DNA from 2 places in the Paenibacillus liaoningensis genome. Region 1 is predicted to be linked to the other one. Evidence: riboswitches for the same ligand, from Rfam matches in the RefSeq annotation. Region 1 holds a riboswitch; the other holds the start of a gene.
What was found. Region 1 has a riboswitch for cyclic di-AMP ahead of AC6B99_RS27400 (C40 family peptidase). Riboswitches for the same ligand answer to the same signal wherever they lie in the genome.
Positions count from the first base shown of each region.

Region 2: it holds a riboswitch for cyclic di-AMP, as region 1 does, so the genes downstream of both, AC6B99_RS32010 (resuscitation-promoting factor) here and AC6B99_RS27400 (C40 family peptidase) in region 1, are expected to answer to the same signal.

Region 1 is NZ_JCAALU010000020.1:70,543-75,670, forward strand. Features, by position in the region: gene AC6B99_RS27385 (aminotransferase class I/II-fold pyridoxal phosphate-dependent enzyme) at 1-385, shown strand, start outside; gene AC6B99_RS27390 (GNAT family N-acetyltransferase) at 460-990, opposite strand; gene AC6B99_RS27395 (FAD-binding domain-containing protein) at 990-2,081, opposite strand; gene AC6B99_RS27400 (C40 family peptidase) at 2,169-2,639, opposite strand; cyclic di-AMP (ydaO/yuaA leader) riboswitch at 2,641-2,812, opposite strand; gene AC6B99_RS27405 (hypothetical protein) at 3,242-4,057, opposite strand; gene AC6B99_RS27410 (M1 family aminopeptidase) at 4,073-5,128, opposite strand, start outside.
Region 2 is NZ_JCAALU010000031.1:9,084-14,211, forward strand. Features, by position in the region: gene AC6B99_RS32000 (HD domain-containing protein) at 99-1,394, shown strand; gene AC6B99_RS32005 (TatD family hydrolase) at 1,511-2,284, shown strand; cyclic di-AMP (ydaO/yuaA leader) riboswitch at 2,469-2,676, shown strand; gene AC6B99_RS32010 (resuscitation-promoting factor) at 2,922-4,067, shown strand; gene rnmV (ribonuclease M5) at 4,400-4,948, shown strand; gene rsmA (16S rRNA (adenine(1518)-N(6)/adenine(1519)-N(6))-dimethyltransferase RsmA) at 4,958-5,128, shown strand, end outside.

The DNA.
Region 1 (5,128 bases):
GATTGCTGCTCTGGAATCGCTGCGCAGCGGATTGGCAGACAAGGATCTAATGAAGGAGGCTTACAAGCAGCGCAGGGCGATGTTCGTGGGCGGCTTGCAGCAGCTTGGGCTTTCCTGCCATATGCCGGAAGGGGCGTTTTATGCTTTTCCATCCATCGCCCATACGGGACTAAGCTCGGAGCAGTTCGCCTTCAAGCTCATGAAGGAAGCGGGCGTGGCCGTTGTGCCAGGGCATGTTTTTGGACCAGGCGGTGAAGGGCGCATCCGCTGCTCCTATTCGGTATCATCAGCAAAGCTGTCGGAGGCTTTGGAGCGAATGGGCTGCTACATGAGCCAGACGAGGCAGGCTGACCCGTTGCAGCAGTTGGAGCGGGTCGGCGGTTGATGGGAACGGAGCGGAAAGGGCTAAGGAAGGGCTAGGAAAGGAAGCGGAAAGGAAGAGGAGGGGGGAGAGAGACGCTAGGCTTCTTCCCCTCCTCCGTAAACCATGCAATGAAATTCCGCCGCGCCTTGCGGTGTCGGGCGGATATACGTGTCGGTAATGCGGAAGCCTGCCTTCTCGTATACACGAATAGCACGTGCATTCCAGGTCAGCACCTCCAAATCCAGCTCGCTGTTTGGAGCGCGGCGGCGAGCCTCCTCTACCAGCAGCGCAACAAAGGCGGTGCCTGAGCCCCTGCTGCAAAGCTGTGGGTGAAGACCCAATCCAAGCCGCAGCACTTCATCCCCCAGCGGGAAAAACTGTGCAAAACCAGCGAGCTCCCCGCGATCGTCTAAAATAGCAGCATATTGCCTCTGGCGCAGCTCGGGATCACCGAACTCCATTTCGGCTTGCTCCATAACCTCCCATGCGGGCCATTGATAGATGCCGTAAGGCGGCTCATACCGCCAATCGCACAACTGCCGGGCATGGGATGCATCCATTGCGGCAACCTTCCAGCCAAATGGCGGCTGGGCGCCAGCAGGTGCAGCATTTGCTTTTGTCATCATTATACAATCTCCTTATAAACCTCAATCGCGCGGGCGCGTGAAGCTTTCAAATCAACGATGGCATGCGGCTGCGGCAGGTGGATTCGCTTATCAGGCAGATGGGCAAGCTCCGGCAGCCAGCGTCTAATGTAAGTGCCGCCCGGATCATGTGTTGCGGACTGCGTAGCCGGATTCATAATGCGAAAATATGGCGCGGCGTCGTAGCCGAGTGACGAGCTCCAAAGCCAGCCGCCTCGGTTCAGTGTATGATCATAATCGGCGAGCTGGCGGCGGAAATACTGCTCGCCCAACGTAAATGGGCATAACAGATTTTTCGTCAAAAACATGGCGGTAACCATCCGCAGCCGATTCGGCATTTCCCCCGTTTCATTTAGCTGCTTCATAGCGGCGTCAATAACAGGAATGCCCGTTTTTCCTTCGCTCCATGCCTCGAAATGCTGATCGCTTAGCGCAGATAAATCAAACTTCTGCTCATATCGGTAGAAGTCCTCATTGTATTTTCCTTGATATAGAAAAAAATCCCGCCATGCCAGCTGTCTAATCCACGCCTCGGCTCCAAACTGCTGCTGCGCCGCTTCGTAGGCTTGCCGTGCTGACAGCGCTCCCGTATTCAAATAACGCGCCAAATGGCTCGTCTGGTCGTCCGCAAACTGGTCGCGGCCGCCTTCATAGCCAGACAGGCGTTGATTTAGAAATTGCTCCAGCACCTCGGCTGCATGGCTCGCGTGGGATTGGCCGCGCCCGGCTGAGTCATCTATCTGCTGAAAGGCTGCCGCAGCCAGATGCTCCCGCGGAAGACTGAAGCGCTCTGCCATGCTGGCATCTATATTTTTCAGCGTATTAAGCTGCTGCAGTGTTGTCTCGCCCGCAGGGGAATAGTGGCTCTGCATAAAGGCTTGCCACATGCGGTAAAACGGCGTAAATACCTTGTAAGGCTCACTGCGCCGAGAAAACGTATGGAGCTCCTCCAAATCGGCCAGCGGCGCATCGTCGAGCGTCATCCAGCGGCGTCCCGCTGCGCGTACAACCTGCTGAATACCGTGGTCGCGTGCCCTTGCATAAGGCGTTGCCAGAAAACAGCAAAGCCGCAAGCTATTTGTCCGAAGACAAACAACTGCGGCTTTGCTGATTGAGACAGCAGCTTTTCGTTATGTAAGCGAAAAAAGCGTGGCCTGGCTCTATTGCTCGCTTGCGTACTTGTCGTAAGCGTCTTGGCTCATAACGCGTGTAGCTGATACGTAACGATCAGCATAATAAGACTCGCTAAGTTTGCTAATAATAACGCCTCTGCTCGAGGAAGCATGTGCAAACTTTCCATCGCCTACGTAAATACCAACGTGGGAGATGCCTTTGCCGCTCGTGTTGAAGAATACGAGATCGCCAGCGATCAGGTCACTCTTCTTCACTTCACTGCCATCGTTCGATTGGGCTTGGGAAGTACGGGAAAGATCGATGCCCATTTTGTCGAAAACATACTTCGTAAAACCGGAGCAGTCGAAGCCTTTCGTAGTCGTTCCGCCGCTTTGGTACGGTGTGCCGATCAGATCAGCGATAACACCATCCATCTTCGAACTCGCGAACACGCTGCCTGCTTGGAAAGCAAGCATTAATACAAGACCAACGAGTAGTGCAGTAACCTTCTTCAAAATTTGAAACTCCTTCCGGTGCCGACGAGGTTAGCTGTGGGGTTCGGTTGTGAAGGTTCCCTATGATTTCCAAGACACTTGAATCAAGCCGTCCAAGCATCGAAATCAATTCACCCAAAGTGGTTCCCCCGTATTTCTATACCTTTGCGGTATAAAAAATTAGGCTGGTTTAATTTTGCTCTGCGCTAATAATTCGTTTTTTTCATGTGATTTCCTTCTATATGAATGAATTTCTAATAATTCTCATGTAACCTTTTGGCTCAATTTTGCGTTAAAACAAGTTTCTTGCCTAATAAATGTTCGATCTATCGCCGTTCTTGGGCAAAAAAACATTTTGTCAGTTTATATGAGAAATAGGCAGCTAATATGCTATGAATCGTGTGAATAGGCAAGAATTATAGCGTAAAATGAAGATTTAGAGAGTTTGAGCTAGGTCGCCATATAGGCTGGGAAGTAAATGGAGGCTTTACCTGCAGGTGCAGGATAACGGCAAAAAACCGATTTCGGCCTTTTGGCCGCAATCGGTTTTTTTATGAGAAGGGCTTTAGAAAAATGAGAATACTAAATGAGAATTAGGTGGGGTTGCCCTCATTTTTCTAAGGGTCTCAGCTCTGCTTTGATTGCAGGCAATCGTATTGGGCAGCGAGCGTCCATACTTTTAACAAGGTGCGCAGCAGATGATAGGCTTGATGCATGATGAGTGCCAGCATGCCTGCCCAAGCATAGGAAAGCCCAGACACAGCGAGCGAAGCGGCAACAGCCAGCAGCCACATCAGCAGAGAGAGGCCGGCATAAGGGAAAAGATTTCGGAGCGCATGGCTGAGCCAGCGCAAGGAGCCCGTGCCGGAGGCGGCGCCGAACTGCATAGCGAGCAGCAGCAGGTGAACGAGGAAGCTCCATAGCAGCCAGCCGCCAAAGCCCGGCAGCGTGCCTTGCAGCAGCTCGCCCAGCGAATGGCCCTCCATAAGCAGCTTGAAGGCGCGAGGCAGCAGGAACCAGCCGGGTGCGAAAATAAGCAGCGTGCGCAGCCAATAGAGCAGCGTCACGGGCTTCCAAGCTTTGCGAATGCCTTGAAGAAACTGTGTTTCACCTGTTTCGCCCATATGATGCAGCGAGTAGAGCAGCCCCGCATTGAACAGCGGCGTCAGCAGCATGCGGGCAGCGAACAAGCCGCCCAGAAGCCACAAATAAGGATTGATCAAATCCGTCTTCGTCAATTGAAACTGGGCCTCGCTGAAGAATAGCGACACGGCCGAGTCAGACGGATGCTGGAGCGGAAAGCGCCGCAGCAGCGGCAGTACAGTCATATCAACAAAACGGTAAAGGAAAAATCCCCATAATAGCTGGTAAAGGAATAACAGAATGACGATATAGAAATGGCGGATAGCGAGCCGCCAGCCTTGCTTCATATGCTGCTTCATTTTTCAACCTCCTCTCTACCAGCCTACGGATCCGAGCAAGCCTTCGATGAGCTTCGTCAGGCCGAGGCTCCATCGAATGCGCGACTGCTCGGGCACTTCTGCGCGCATAAAATTGTTAATATGCTTGTTGTCCAGCACATTGCTGTTTTTCGGGTCAACCGCCACCCAGGCAAGCGGAGCAGCATGCACAACCTTGTACTGGATATGCGACTCGGCGGCATCCCATGTTTTCGAAATCTTTTCGCCGTCGGTAAAGGAGAATACGAGCGGGATTGGCCCATTTTGCCCGCCATTGCGCTTAATCAGCACGGTAGACTCGTACTCCGTTTGGCCATCCTGCTCCACTTCATTCACTCGAATAGCCTCTACTGAAAAATCCGCCATCAGGCTGCCGTATACATACTGGTGGAAGTAGTCCTGCCATTTTTCCTTCGTAATCTGCTCAACGACACGCTGGAAATCAGACGTGGTTGGATGCTTGAATTTGTATTTTTGAAAATATGTGCGCATAATTTTTGACATCGTCTTTGCTCCGACCTGCTTCTCAATGCCGACCAGCACAAGCTTGGCGCGCATGTATACATTTTCCGCGTACTCATCGCTGTTGTGATAAGCCCATGAAGGCTGCTTCAGCGGGGCAGGGGCCGTAATATAGCTGGCTTCCATAGCCAAGTTAGGCTCAACGCCATAGGCGTTCTCCATCACCTTATCCTCCGCATAAGAAGTAAAGCCTTCGTCGAGCCACGCTTCTTCGAACTCGTTCGATGCAACCATCCCGTACCAATACTGATGGCCAATTTCATGTACAACGGTGCGCTCGAGGCTGTAGCCAGGGTTATCGGATTCAGCAGCTAAAGCGGTTACGAGCGTTGGATACTCCATGCCGCCTGCACCATTCGCACCCTTCGGAGGGACGATAATGGACAGCGTCGAATACGGATAATCGCCGTACCACTCCGCGTATTTGGACAGTGCTGATTTTGCTGCATGCATATAGCGGTCTTTCAGCCCTTCGTGGGCAGGGTCCAAATAAAGCTTAATGCGAACACCCGGAATACCCGTTCCTGACAA
Region 2 (5,128 bases), on a different contig from region 1:
AACAGCTTCGACATTTTGGAAACTGTTTTGCGACATTCTTCGACATATTTTTTGCTTTTTTATGTCGAACCAGAGAACAAAAGGAGTTGATTTGTTGAATGAACCGACAGCTATCGGAAGAGAAAGTTTTTAAGGACCCCGTTCATAAATATATTTATGTTCAGGATCAGACGATATGGGATCTAATCAATACGAAGGAGTTTCAAAGATTACGGCGTATTCGGCAGCTCGGAACGTCTTATCTTACTTTTCATGGCGCTGAGCATAGCCGATTCTCCCATTCTCTTGGCGTGTATGAAATTACTAGAAAGATTATTTCCCAATTCGAACGCAATGGTTTTCCCGGCTGGCCACAGGAGGAGCGGCTATTGGCGCTTTGCGCTGCACTGCTGCATGACGTTGGTCATGGGCCATTTTCCCATTCGCTGGAACAAGTATTCGATACGCATCACGAGCAGTGGACCTGCAGCATTTTGCTTGAGGACACCGAGGTCAATCGTATACTACGAAATGTAGCAGACGACTTTCCTGAACATGTCACTGCTGTTATTAATAAGACATATCCGAATCCAATTGTTAGCGGCTTGATTTCCAGTCAGCTTGATGCGGACCGAATGGACTATTTATTGAGGGATGCTTATTTCACAGGGGTCAATTATGGCAACTTTGATCTGGAGCGTATTCTGCGTGTGCTCCGTCCTATTAATGGAAGGATTGTTGTTAAAGAAAGCGGCATGCACGCCGTAGAGCATTATTTGATGTCCCGCTATCAAATGTATTGGCAAATTTATTTCCATCCGGTTACGAGAAGCTCGGAAATCATCCTTAGACAAATATTTCGCAGAGCGAAGGAGCTTTATGAGGGTGGGTACACATTTGGTTGGATGCCGGAGCCGCTGAAACGGCTGCTTGACGGGACAATTGGGGTTAAACAATATTTGAAGCTGGATGAGGCGTATTTGCAGACAGCCTTTATAGAATGGAGCGACGAAGGCGATGAACTGCTGGCGGAGCTATGTGATCGTTTTTTGACGCGTCGCCTCTATAAATACATCATGTTGGATAAACCGGATATTGGCCTCTTTAATGAAGTAAGACAACAATTTGCAGCGATCGGGTTGAACCCGGATTACCATATGGAAATTGATTTTCCATTTGATCAACCGTATGATGTGTATCAGCCTGATACGAAAAAAGGCGGAAAAGAAGAAAAGACGCCGATTTTGTTAATGGATAGCTACGAGGCTGTCAGTGAAATTTCCACGAAATCTGACATCATTCGTTCCATTACTGGACTTCATCAGGGCCAGTCCCATTTGTATTATCCGGAAGAGAAGCTGCGCGCTGCCGCTGATCAATTAAGCGATAAAGTACGAATGTTATTTAAAATATAGGAAAGTATATGATTTTGCCATACTTTCTCTATATTTCTCGGACTGAAACGCGCCGCCAAAGGACGGCTTTCGACCGTTTCACCATAGACTATAATATAGAAGGAGCTTGCTCAATTATGATTTCTTTATTCGACACACACACCCATTTGGACTCCCCGCATTTTGACGAAGACCGCGAAGCTGTTATCGAAAGAGCGCGTGCGGCAGGGGTGGATTTAATGGTTAATATTGGATTCAATCGGGAAACGATTCCAACAACACTTGCGCTGGCAGAAAAATATGATTTTATATATGCAGCAGTTGGCTGGCACCCCGTTGACAGCATCGATATGCTGCCGGAGGATCTGGGATGGATTGAAGAGCTTTGCTCTCATCCTAAAGTGGTAGCCATTGGCGAAATCGGACTGGATTACCATTGGGATACGTCCCCAAAAGACGTCCAGCATCGCGTATTTCGCGAGCAAATTCGCTTAGCCAAGAAGTTGAAAAAACCAATTATTATTCATAATCGCGATGCCCATGAGGATATTGTCAAGCTGCTGAAGGAGGAAAATGCTTCTGAGGTTGGCGGCATTATGCATTGCTTTTCCGGCAGTCCAGAAACGGCTCAAAAATGCCTCGATATGAACTTCTATATATCGTTCGGGGGACCGCTTACATTCAAAAATGCAAGGGTGCCAAAAGAGGTGCTTGCGATGGTTCCGAGTGACCGAATTTTGATCGAAACGGATGCCCCATATTTGACCCCTCATCCATTCCGAGGGAAACGAAATGAGACGTCTTATGTGTCGCTCGTTGCGGAAGCGGCAGCAGAAATATTAGGAAAATCGGTGGCCGAAATCGCCAATTTAACGACCGAAAACGGTAAAAAATGTTTCGGAATTGTGTAAAAACGGCTTTAAAAACGAGAATAAGTGACCTTTCCGGCGATAAAACTAATTTTTCATGCTGAAATAGACTCTCTTTTCCGTAAATATCCTAAAATTTCGCTTAAATCGGTTTTTATCTGATCTTTACAATTAGGCTCCGATGAAGGTATGATTCATTTCAGAGCTTTAAATTTTTGTATTGGATTTCCAGTTTGCGCTTAATCTTCGAACTTTGGAGAGCGGGGGAACCATGCACGATGCTGTGAGGAATTTGCGGATCACATTGCACGCGCACCTGAATTTCTTCTAGGGGTGAATTTGGCGGGGATTGCCATGAGCATTCTTCCGACGATAGGGCAGCTCTCTTGCCCGAACCCGACAGCTAACCTCGTAAGCGTTTATAGAGAGTGATCAACCTCGTGCATCCACCATTCCTGAATAGTCTATTTTGACGTTCCCGGGAAGCCACGAAACAGATCCTCTGTCGACGGGCTTTCTTTTTATTTTTGAATATTGGGTAAATCGTCGTCATAGGGTAAATCTAGGAGGTTGCAGAGGAAATATACTGGAGCGTGCTAGAAGCACGCCAATATACTATAGTCGCGTCAATGGTATCATGCGTAATTCGACGGCGGGGCTATGAAGGAGGACCGATGAAGTGGGCATTATTCAAGCAAGTGAGACCCATGGGAAACGATCATCCAGCATGTCTTTCGCATTGCGATGGAAGCGTGAAAACTTGCGTTTGATTCTTTTGAGTACTACGATCTCAATCGCTATGACTTTCATGTTTTTGGTGTTGTTGTACGGATCGGCTGACAAAAGCGTATCCGTAGTAGTGAATGGACAAGAAACCGTTGTTTCAACGAAACAATGGGTCCTGCAACGCCTACTGGATGAACAAGCTATTACAATTGGCCCGCATGACGAGGTATCTGTACCTCTGAATACGGCAGTAAAGGATGGGGACCGCTTTGAAATTAAGCATGCGGTACCGCTACTTGTAAAAGCTGATGGCAAAACATCAACGGTGTACACGACAGAGAAAACCGTGCAGGCAGCGATAAAGAAATTAAATATTCCTGTTGAAGATGATGATAAAGTATTACCTTCGCTTGGCTCGGGCGTCAGCGCGGATATGACCGTAACAGTCATTCGCGTCGATACGAAGCTAGGCAAGTCGTCCAGCACAACACCGTTCACCATTGTGAAGAAGGAAGATCCGAACCTGGAAGTAGGCAAGGAGAAGGTTGTGCAGACGGGCAAAGAAGGCGTCGTAACGATCAAAATTGAGAAGCAGTTTGAAGATGGCGTACTTGTCTCCAAGAAAGTGGTAGACAAGGTAGTCGAAACGGTTGCGGTCAATCAGGTCGTTGCAGTCGGTACGAAAAAGCCGGAGCCTAAAGTTACTGTGCTGTCGACAGCGACAACCAGCAACAATGTAACGGTAGACGGCACAACGCTCACATCCAAAAAAGTGCTCAGCAACGTCACATTGACGGCCTATTCAGCTGGCTTAGCATCAACGGGCAAGAGCGAAGGGCACCCGGACTACGGAATTACGGCCTCTGGCGCTAAAGTATCGGAAGGACGGACAATTGCCGTTGACCCGGATATCATTCCACTCGGTTGGTGGGTGTATATCGAGGGCATTGGTTTCCGCCGTGCTGAAGATACCGGAAGTGCGATCAAGGGCAATAAGATCGATGTTTATTTTGACAGTGAGAAGCAAGCTAATAAATTTGGTAAGAAAAAAGGATTTACCGTTTATGTGATTGGTCCTAACAAGCCATCGCTTAGCTAATTAGTGGTAGTTCTTTATGGATTGTGCTCTAGTTTATCGCAATCATAAGCTAAATATGACAGGATGCGGAAGAGGCCTTGCCTCTTCTTTTTGTTTGCGTCAGATTCGCTTGAATGGCCAATTGGGGTTATAATAAAACAGACGTGAATGAGCGGGTTGTTGTTGCAGCAATCGCCCATTTTTTCTGAAATATAAGATTGATAAGTTTCACATTTATAATCAGCTTATATTTCACCGCGAAACGGCAGCTTTGCCGCCAAAGGACGGCGACAGCCGTTTACGCTTGAACGAATATCCAAGATAAGTTTCCCTTTGTGAAAGGATTGTTCGATGTGATCAAGGAAATGATTGTAGTAGAAGGCAAAGAGGATACGGTAGCGATTAAGCGGGCCGTTGAAGCCGATACGATTGAGACGAATGGATCGGCCATTGGCGAGGATGTGCTGCGGCGCATCGCGCTGGCACAGGAGCGCCGTGGCGTTATTATATTTACAGATCCGGATCATGCAGGAGAGCGTATTCGTAAAATTGTCGCTCAGCGTGTGCCGGGCTGCAAGCATGCTTTTTTACCGCAGGAGCTGGCCTCCTATAAAGGGGATATCGGCATTGAGAATGCGGCGCCTGATGCGATTAGGCAGGCGCTCTCGGAGCTGCGTACAGAAACGGCTGAGAGCGTCGGGGCCATTACATGGGACGATCTGATGGCAGCTGGCTTAATTGTGCATGAAGAAGCGGCAAAGCGGCGGCTGGTTATAGGCAAGCTGCTGGGGATCGGCTATGCGAACGGGAAGCAGTTCTACAAGCGCTGCACGAGCTTCTGCATTACGCGCGAAGAGTTTGAGAAGGCGCTGCAAGCCATGGAACAACAGGAACAGGGGTGACGAAGGCGTATGACGGAGCAACAAAGCTTGAATAAAGGCGCAGTTAAGGCCGCAGAGGTAGCTACGCCTAAACGAACAAAGGAAATTATTGCGAAGTACGGGTTCTCCTTTAAGAAGAGCTTGGGACAAAACTTTCTCATCGACCAAAATATTTTAAACAATATTGTCAGCGCAGCTGAG